One region of the Nocardiopsis mwathae genome, then DNA from elsewhere that is predicted to be linked to it. Evidence: riboswitches for the same ligand, from Rfam matches in the RefSeq annotation. Region 1 holds a riboswitch; each other region holds the start of a gene.
The links. A riboswitch is a leader RNA that binds a small molecule or an ion and turns the genes downstream of it on or off. The one in region 1 is predicted to bind cobalamin.
Positions count from the first base shown of each region.

Region 2: another riboswitch for cobalamin. It lies ahead of metE (5-methyltetrahydropteroyltriglutamate--homocysteine S-methyltransferase); the one in region 1 lies ahead of HNR23_RS23960 (ABC transporter substrate-binding protein).
Region 3: another riboswitch for cobalamin. It lies ahead of HNR23_RS14555 (putative cobaltochelatase); the one in region 1 lies ahead of HNR23_RS23960 (ABC transporter substrate-binding protein).
Region 4: another riboswitch for cobalamin. It lies ahead of HNR23_RS04365 (energy-coupling factor ABC transporter permease); the one in region 1 lies ahead of HNR23_RS23960 (ABC transporter substrate-binding protein).

Region 1 is NZ_JACHDS010000001.1:5,460,659-5,462,849, forward strand. It holds gene HNR23_RS23960 (ABC transporter substrate-binding protein) at 1-921, opposite strand, end outside; cobalamin riboswitch at 1,110-1,299, opposite strand; gene HNR23_RS23965 (methyltransferase domain-containing protein) at 1,426-2,145, opposite strand; gene HNR23_RS23970 (ABC transporter ATP-binding protein) at 2,178-2,191, opposite strand, start outside.
Region 2 is NZ_JACHDS010000001.1:1,346,550-1,348,740, reverse strand. It holds gene metE (5-methyltetrahydropteroyltriglutamate--homocysteine S-methyltransferase) at 1-1,043, opposite strand, end outside; cobalamin riboswitch at 1,242-1,427, opposite strand; gene HNR23_RS05415 (polysaccharide deacetylase family protein) at 1,822-2,191, shown strand, end outside.
Region 3 is NZ_JACHDS010000001.1:3,378,466-3,380,656, reverse strand. It holds gene HNR23_RS14560 (LLM class F420-dependent oxidoreductase) at 1-923, opposite strand, end outside; cobalamin riboswitch at 1,110-1,239, shown strand; gene HNR23_RS14555 (putative cobaltochelatase) at 1,296-2,191, shown strand, end outside.
Region 4 is NZ_JACHDS010000001.1:1,095,714-1,097,904, reverse strand. It holds gene cobC (Rv2231c family pyridoxal phosphate-dependent protein CobC) at 1-350, opposite strand, end outside; cobalamin riboswitch at 556-771, shown strand; gene HNR23_RS04365 (energy-coupling factor ABC transporter permease) at 804-1,523, shown strand; gene HNR23_RS04360 (energy-coupling factor ABC transporter substrate-binding protein) at 1,527-2,018, shown strand; gene cbiQ (cobalt ECF transporter T component CbiQ) at 2,031-2,191, shown strand, end outside.

The sequences.
Region 1 (2,191 bases):
CAGGCTCGCCAGGGCGGGGTCGTCGTACACGGCGTCCGGTGTGGCCGGGCCGAAGTTGCCGACGAGGAGGATGTCGGGGTCCCACTCCAGCAGCTGCTCGACGTCGATCGTGGCCCACTCGGTGTCGAGGTCGGCGGCGGGGTTGCGGCCGCCGACGAGGTCGATGACGAAGTGGTTGTAGGAGGCCCCGGCGCCGGCTTCGAGGCTGTCGTCGGCGCCGCGCACGTACAGGACCGAGGGGCGCTCGCCGGGTTCGGGCAGCTCCTCCCCGAGCCGCCGCAGCCGTTCGTGCATCGTGTCCACCATCTGCCCGGAGCGCTCCTCCTTACCGAGCAGCTCCCCGTAGAGGGTGATGGCGCCCTCCAGGTCCTCCTGGGTGCCGTAGGTGAGCTGCGCGACCGGGATTCCGGTGTCGCGCAGGGGGTCGACGAGGCCGGGGCCTCGGTCGCCCCACTGGATCACCACGTCCGGCTCCAGCGCCATGACGCTCTCGATGTTCGGGGCGAACTCGGCGCCGGCCACGTCCGTGGACACGTCGAGCAGCTCGGGGTAGACCTCGCCGAGGTAGCTGTCCTCGATGGCGGTGCGCGACGCGGAGTTCATGCCGACCAGCACGTCCGGGCCGCCGTTGACCGCCACCACCATGGACGCGGCGGGCAGGGGGATCGTCACGACCCGCTCCACCGGCCCGGAGAGCGCGACGTCCTCGCCCGCGAGGTCGGTGACCGTGCGCCCGTCGGCGCCGCCGGTGGGCTCGGCCCGCCCGCACCCTGCGGTGAAGAGGGGGGAGGCGACCGCGGCCAGCACACCGCCCAGCAGCACTCTGCGGCGCGGGACGGCGGGGGCGGCAAGCGCGTCGGGTCGTCCGTACTGCCGGGGTCGGGGGGAGTCGGGTCGTGCTGGCGCGGCACGGTCGGGCATCCGGGGGGTCCTCTCAGATCTGCGGCCGCAGACCTGCAGAAGACCCTGCACCCGGGACGGGAACGCCCGCCCGCGGCAGGCCGGCCGGACACGGCCGATCACACCCCGGGCACCACGCGCCGAACCCCGGACGGGCCCGCCGCCGACGCGACAGGCCCCCTGCACGCCTCCTGGGGTCCGCGCCCCGTGGATCGTGTTCGCGACAGGTCAGTCTCCTGACTCCCGGATCACCGCTCCCCCCGACCTTCCGGCCCCCTTCCAGCCGTGGTCGTCGACGGAGGTCGCTCCCCGGTCACAGTGGCGGGACCGTGCCGGACTCCCACCGGCTTCCTGGATCCCGTCGCGATCGGTCGACAGACCAAAGGCTAACCAACCCCGTCCCGAACGGGAAGGTCACAGATGTCTTCCCTGCTCACCACCGGCTCTGCCGCGAGGCCGCCCCCGGGGCCCGAATGCGGGCACCCGGGGGCGGTGGGGCGCTTCTCGTCGCGGGGGCGGAGGCGGCTAGTCGGCGGGGAGGAACTCCACCAGCCAGGCGCCGTACTCGTGGACGACGGTGTCGTCGTCCTCGTCCTCCTCCACATACGAGGTGCTGGCGACCACCGAGGTGCGCAGGCCGGACTCGGCGGCGATGCGTTCCAGAAGGTCCCAGTTGCCCTCGGTGCCGAAGCCCAGGAACAGGCGGCCGCCGGGGGCCAGGTAGTGGCGGGCCTCGCGTAGGAAGCGGCGGTGGCTGGCGTACCCGTTGTCGAAGTAGGCGGGGTGCGCCTCGTCGGGGCCGTACTCGTCGGGCGGTTCGATGAACGGCGACCCCCAGTAGATCGCGTCGAAGCGCTCGGTGGCGTCGATCCCGGAGAACACGTCGCTCTGGACGGTGCGGACACGGTCGGCGACCCCGTGGCGCTCGGCGTTGACGCGGGTGTTCTCCAGCGCCTCGGGGGCGATGTCGGCGGCGACGACCTCGGCACAGCCCTGCAGGGCGCCGTAGACCGACGCCATGCCCGCGCCGCAGCCCATTTCGAGGAACCGCCCCCCGACGGGGTACGGCGTCTTCTTCACGTCCATCCAGGCGGCCGGGTCCGTGCTCGGGTCGTAGACGCCGTGCAACAGGGTCCAGCGCAGGCCCAGAAGCTTGAACTCCTTCGGGCGCTCGTCGGAGTACAACTCGTCGATGTACTCGGCGACCTCGCTCAGTACGGCCTGTTTGTACCGGTCGGACAGCATGATCACTCCTTGGACAGGGGTTGTGGTGCGGGTCAGGGCGTTCCGG
Region 2 (2,191 bases), 4.1 Mb from region 1:
TCCAGGTCGGTCTCGGCGTCCAGGTCGATGGGGACGTGCAGCAGGGAGCAGGAGGTGCCGACGACGACGCGGTCGGCCAGGCCCAGCAGCGAGCCCAGGGTGGACAGCGCCTTGGGGAGGTCGGCGCGCCAGACGTTGCGCCCGTCGACGACGCCGGCCACCAGGGTCTTGCCGCCCAGACCGGAGACGGCGGCGACCTCGTCCACCGACTCCGGGCCGGCGACCAGGTCCAGGCCGATACGCTCCACGCCGGTGCGCTTGAGGACGTCGAGCGCAGCGGTTCCGATGGACCCGAAGTAGGTGGCGACGAAGAGCTCCGGACGGTCGGTGAGCTCACCGAGCCGGGTGTAGGCCCGCTCCAGCGCGACGGGTTCGGCGCGGCCGTCGTCGGTCGCCAGGATCGGCTCGTCCAGCTGCACCTGGTGCGCTCCTGCGGCGGCCAGGCGGGCGAGGAGTTCGGCGTAGCAGCCCAGCAGGTCGTCGAGCAGGTCCAGCGGCCGCCAGCCCTCCGGAGCGTCGGCGGCGGGCTTGGCCAGCATCAGGAAGGTGAGCGGGCCGACGATGACCGGATGCGTCCGGATGCCCAGCCCCTTGGCCTGGGTGAACTCCGAGAGTGGTTTGGCGGGGTCGGCCAGGCGCGGCCGCCGGCCGGGGGCGAGTTCGGGGACCAGGTAGTGGTAGTTCGTGTCGAACCACTTGGTCATCTCCAGGGGGGCGACGTCGTCGGCGCCCCGGGCCATGGCGAAGTAGCGCCGCAGCTCGGCCTCGCGGCCCTCCCCGGCGAAGGCCGGGGTGCGGAACCGCTCGGGCACGAGGTCGAAGAGGACCGCGGTGTCGAGCATGTGGTCGTAGTAGGAGAAGGTGTTGGCGGGGATCTCCGCCACCCCGGCGTCGCGCAGCGTCTCCCAGACGCCGCGGCGCAGTCGGGCGGCGACGGCGTCCAGTTCGGAGACGGTGGTGCGTCCCCTCCAGTAGGCCTCACTCGCGCGCTTGAGCTCGCGGTCCGGGCCGATGCGGGGGTAGCCGAGCACGGTCGTCGTCATCGGACACCACCGCCGCGGAACGGGGTTCGGATAGTCATCTGGCTCTGTCTCTCCCTCGTCGAACAGCCGTCGGCGGTCCGGCCGTACCGTTCGGGGGAGCAGCGCGGGAGCACGGGTGCACGCGTGGCGCCCGCCGCCCTCGGCCCTCCCTCGGGGCACGTGGACCTACCGCGGACGCGGGCGCGTCCGCGGGCGGAGGGCAGGTATTCGGACTCGTGGGCATGCGCACCGGATGTCCGGTACGCGACCTACCGGCCGCCGCTTCCCAGGCGTTTCGGCCCAGTGCTGTTGACGGCTGTCGTTCCCACTCACCGCTGCGGGGCAGTCCCGGATTCGCACCGGGTTCCCTCTTACGACACGCCCGGCGGATGCCATGCGTGTACCGACCGCGGCTGCCAGTATAGGGACGCGCCCGCGGGCGCTTGAGTCCGACATGCCACCATCCGCCCGAATCATCCCTCTTGCTGGGGTTTTGCGTTCCGGTCAGCGGGTGTTGACGCTCTTATTGCCTGTCAGCACAGCGGGCGGCCCCTCTGCCGTTCTAAGCTCGTTGCGTGGGCCCGGTTCCACCTCCGGAACTCCCCCAGGCGAAGGCGATCCGGACCCCTGCTCGACCGAGATTTCGGGTCTGAAGAACTCCCCAAAAATGCGAAAGACGTTCCTTCCCTTGCAGACAGATCCAGGCGGCTCCCACACGCCGTTCACCACGCCCCATTCGCCCGCGCCGACCGCGGCCGGTCGGCGCACCCCACGCCTGCCTCGGGTCTTCGCCCCGCTCGTGGTCGCACTCGCGACCGCCCTGGCGCTCGGCGCCTGTACCTCGCCCGATGCCGAACGACGGTCGGATCAGCCCGAGCGCGCCAAGGCCACCGGTGAGGCCGACGAGCTCACCGTCGTCGATCTCGACAACGTCCCGGACGTCACCGAGGAGAAGAAGGAGACCGAGGAGAACGGTGTCACGGCGTCGCTGAGCTACCCCAAGGTCCCCAACGCCGACCCGCTCGCCAAGCGGCTCGACGAGATCACCGACCGGGAGCGGGACGACTTCCTCGGGGCCGTCCCCAAGGCCGAGTCCATCAAGATCGGGTGGAACCTGAGCGTCGCCGGCGACGACGTCATGGCCGTGCGGCTGACCCAGGACGAGAAGG
Region 3 (2,191 bases), 2.1 Mb from region 1:
AGGCGTTCGGCGATGCGCGGAAGCGGGCCGACCAGGGAGAGGCCGTCGGCCAGGTCGTCGGGGACGGCATCGACCGCCTCCTCACGGCGCCCGGCCAGGAAGAGCTCCTGCACCCGGTGGGCTGCCTCGGCGAAGCCCATGCGCACGAACACGTTGAGGTGGAAGTTCTCATCCCGGGCGCCCATGCCGCCGATGTAGAAGGCGATCGGCGCCTTGGCCGCGCGCAGCGCCGCGGCGGTGTCCTCGTGCGGGATCACCGCGACCGTGCAGGCGATGTCGAAGCCGTCGGGGGCGCCGGCGAGCGCGTCGGCGTACACGTCGGGGCTGATCCGCGGGTGGTAGAAGAGGGGGGTCCAGCCGTCGGCGATCTCGGCGGCCAGCGCGACGTTCTTCGGTCCCTCGGCACCCAGGTAGACGGGGATGTGCGGGCGCAGCGGGTGGGTGATCGGCTTCAGCGGCTTGCCCAGCCCGGTCCCGCCCGGATAGGGGAGCGGGTAGTGCGGTCCCGGCGCGGTGACCGGTGCCTCGCGGCGCCAGACCCGGCGCATGATGTCCAGGTACTCGCGGGTCCGCTGCAGCGGGCGGGGGAACGGCTGCCCGTACCAGCCCTCCACCACCTGCGGGCCGGACACCCCGATGCCGAGCCGCAGGCGCCCACCGGACAGGTGGTCGAGGGTGAGCGCGTGCATGGCGGTGGCGACCGGGGTGCGCGCCGAGAGCTGCACGATCCCGGTGCCCAGGCCGATCCGTTCGGTCCGGGCTCCGTACCAGGCCAGCGGGGTGAAGGCGTCGGATCCGTAGGCTTCGGCGGTCCACACCGAGTCGTACCCGAGGGCCTCGGCGGCCCGTACGGTCGCGGTGGCGTCGTCGGGGCGGGCACCCCAGTACCCCACCGCGAGTCCCAGCTTCAGGTCCGTGGCCATGTGCGCTCCATCGGTCGCTCGGCGGGAAGCGGGTGCCTGGACCGCATGCTAGAACCGGTTTCAGCATCCGGATAGGCCGGTCGGCCCGAAAAGCCGACGCGGGAGTGTCCTCCGGCGGGCGTGTGCCATTCTGGTGGGCGGTGCCGACGTCGGCGGTGCGGCCCTACCGGGGTCCGCCGCCGCACGCAGGAACCCGGTGCGAATCCGGGGCGGTCCCGCCACTGTGACCAGGGAGCGGACCCGCGACCGTAGCCACTGCCGGACGACACCGGTGGGAAGGCGGCGGGGACGCGGCGATCTGGGAGCCAGGAGACTGCACGGCGCCGCGACCGACCCCTATGGGCGTGGACTCCCGAGGAAGGACTGACCCGCGTGAGCGCTCCGGCTCGCTACCCCTTCAGCGCGGTCGTCGGCATGGACGACCTGAAACTGGCGCTGCTGATCAACGCCGTCTCCCCGGCGGTCGGCGGTGTGCTGGTCCGAGGTGAGAAGGGCACCGCGAAATCCACCGTCGTGCGCGCCCTCGCCGCGCTCCTGCCCGACCTCGACATCGTCGACGGCTGCCGGTTCTCCTGCGACCCCGCCGCCGCGGACCCCCGGTGCCCCGACGGGCCCCACCCCCACGGCGCCGTCCCCGCCGAGCGCGCCGCACGCCTCGTGGAGCTGCCGGTCGGCGCGAGTGAGGACCGCCTGGTGGGCTCCTTGGACATCGAGCGCGCGCTCACCGAGGGTGTCAAAGCCTTCGAACCCGGCCTGCTCGCCGCCGCACACCGCGGCGTCCTCTATGTCGACGAGGTCAATCTGCTCCACGACCACCTCGTCGACCTCCTCCTGGACGCGGCGGCGATGGGTACCTCGCACGTCGAGCGCGAGGGCGTGTCGGTCGCGCACGCCGCACGGTTCCTTCTGGTCGGCACCATGAACCCGGAGGAGGGCGAGCTGCGCCCGCAGCTGCTGGACCGCTTCGGCCTCACGGTCGAGGTCGCCGCCACCCGCGACCCGGCCGAGCGGGCCGAGGTGGTGCGCCGCCGCCTCGCCTTCGAGACCGACCCCGGAGCCTTCGCCGCCGGATACTCCGGCGAGGACGCCGAACTCGCCGCGCACATCCGCGCCGCACGCAAGCGGCTGCCCGGGGTCGTCCTCTCCGACGCCGCGCTGCGCCAGGTCACCGCCGTGTGCGCGGCGTTCGAGGTCGACGGGCTGCGGGCGGACATCGTCACCGCCCGCGCGGCCATGGCCCTGGCCGCCTGGCGCGACCACATCGAGGT
Region 4 (2,191 bases), 4.4 Mb from region 1:
GCCGCCTCGGGCTCGGTGAACTGGGGGTGCACCACGACCGCACGGCGCGGCCTGAGCACCCGCGCGAGCAGCACGAACGCCTCGGCCGCCCCGGCGGTGAGCAGCACCTCGGCCGGATCGCGCCGGTGGCGCCGGGCCACGGCGCGGCGCGCCGCGGAGGGGTCGGGGTAGGCCGCCAGGTCGGCGACGGACGCGCGGATCCGCTCGGCCAGCCACGGCGGGGGCGTCCCGGTCCGCACGTTGACCGCGAAGTCGAGCAGCCCGGGGCCGGTCTCGGCGTCGCCGTGGTGCCGCAGGTCCGCCTCGGCCGCGGTCGACGGGGGCGCGCCTGCGCCCGCAGACCGTCCCACCGTGTCCCGCACCAGAAACCACCTCGCCGAATTCCCGTTCCCGCGCCGCACCGGACGACAGCGCACCCTACACCCGCGCTTCCCGCCCCCTCGGCCCGGCCGCACCGTTGCGGAGCGGCCGAAGCGCGCACCGGGTCGGGATTTCGGTCGCCCCATCTGCACCTATTGCGAATCTTTGGCTATTGCAAAGCGCACGACCAGGGCATTACCTTCAGGGAGCCGTGGTGTTCGGGAAGTCCGGTGCGAAACCGGCGCGGCCCTCGCCACTGTGAACGGGAAGCCCGGGGCCCCGTCCCCTGCCTCCGGCGGAGCGGGCGGTGACGGCCACTGGGAGGGCATCCGTACGCGGACGCTCTCCTGGGAAGGCCGGCGACGGGCGTCGACCCGCAGCCAGGAGACCGGCCACGGCATACGACGACCGTCCACGAGGTGTTGGAGATTGGTCCCCTACAGATGCATATCGCCGAAGGTTTCCTCCCGCCCGTCCACGCCGTGGCCTGGACCGCGGTCTCAGCGCCGTTCGTCATCCACGGCGTCCGCGCGCTGACGACGACGATCCGCACCAACCCCGAGTCCAAGCTGCTCCTCGGCGCCGCCGGCGCCTTCTGCTTCGTGCTGTCCGCCCTGAAGATCCCGTCCGTCACGGGCAGCAGCTCGCACCCGGCCGGGACGGGTCTCGGCGCGGTCCTCTTCCGACCACCCGTCATGGCCGCACTCGGCACGATCACCCTGCTCTTCCAGGCGTTACTCCTCGCCCACGGCGGGCTGACCACGCTCGGCGCCAACGTCTTCTCGCTCGCCATCGTCGGCCCGTGGGTCGCCTACGGTGTGTTCCGGCTGGTACGCGGGCTCACCCGGGCACTCACCGAGAACACCTCGCTGGGGCTGTCGGTGTTCTTCGCGGCCTGCCTGGCCAGCCTGGCCACCTACTCGGTGACGAGCCTGCAGCTGGCACTGGCCTTCCCCGACGCCCAGGCCGGCGTCCTGGGCGCGTTCATCAAGTTCGGCACCATCTTCTCCGTCACCCAGATCCCGCTCGCGGTCATCGAGGGCCTGATGACCGTGGTCATCGTGCGGCTGCTCATCAGTGCCAGCCGCAGCGAGCTGCTGCGACTCGGCGTGCTGCGCTCCGCGGCGACCGCCGGTGCCCCGACCGAGCGAAAGAAGGCCTGAACGATGACACCGGCACAGCCGCAGCAGCCCCGGCCGGACCAGGGCACCGACCCCCGCCGGGACGGCGGCCCGCGCCCCCGGGCGTGGATCACCTGGGCCATGGTGGCCGTCATCGCGGTGATCGCGGCGCTTCCACTGGTGACCGGCGCGGGCGACCACCTCGACGAACCCTTCCCCGGCGCCGACGAACAGGGCGAGGAGGCCGTCGAGGAGATCGCACCGGCCTACGAGCCGTGGCTCGACCCCTTGTTCGAGGCCCCCTCGGCCGAGGTCGAGTCGGGCATCTTCGCGGTGCAGGCCGCGATCGGCGCGGGCATCATCGGCTACTACTTCGGTGTCGTGCACACGCGCTCCCGTATGCGCCGGGAACAGGCCCCGGCACCGTCGGCAGCCGCCTCGGCCGCCGGGACCACCGGGGCTCCCCGGGACCCCGACGCCACGGACGCGTCCCCGCACGGGGACGCCCCGGACGGCACCGCCCCCGCCCGCGACTGAGCGGCGCCCGCGATGCTGGCCATCGACGCCGCCGCCTACCGCAGCCCCTGGCGGGACGTGCACCCCGCCGTCAAGGGCACCCTTTTCGGCGGGCTGCTGCTGTGCGCGCTGGTGCTCCCCGCCTGGCCGGGGGCGGTGATCACGGCGGCGGCCGCGCTCGCCGTCGCGTTCGG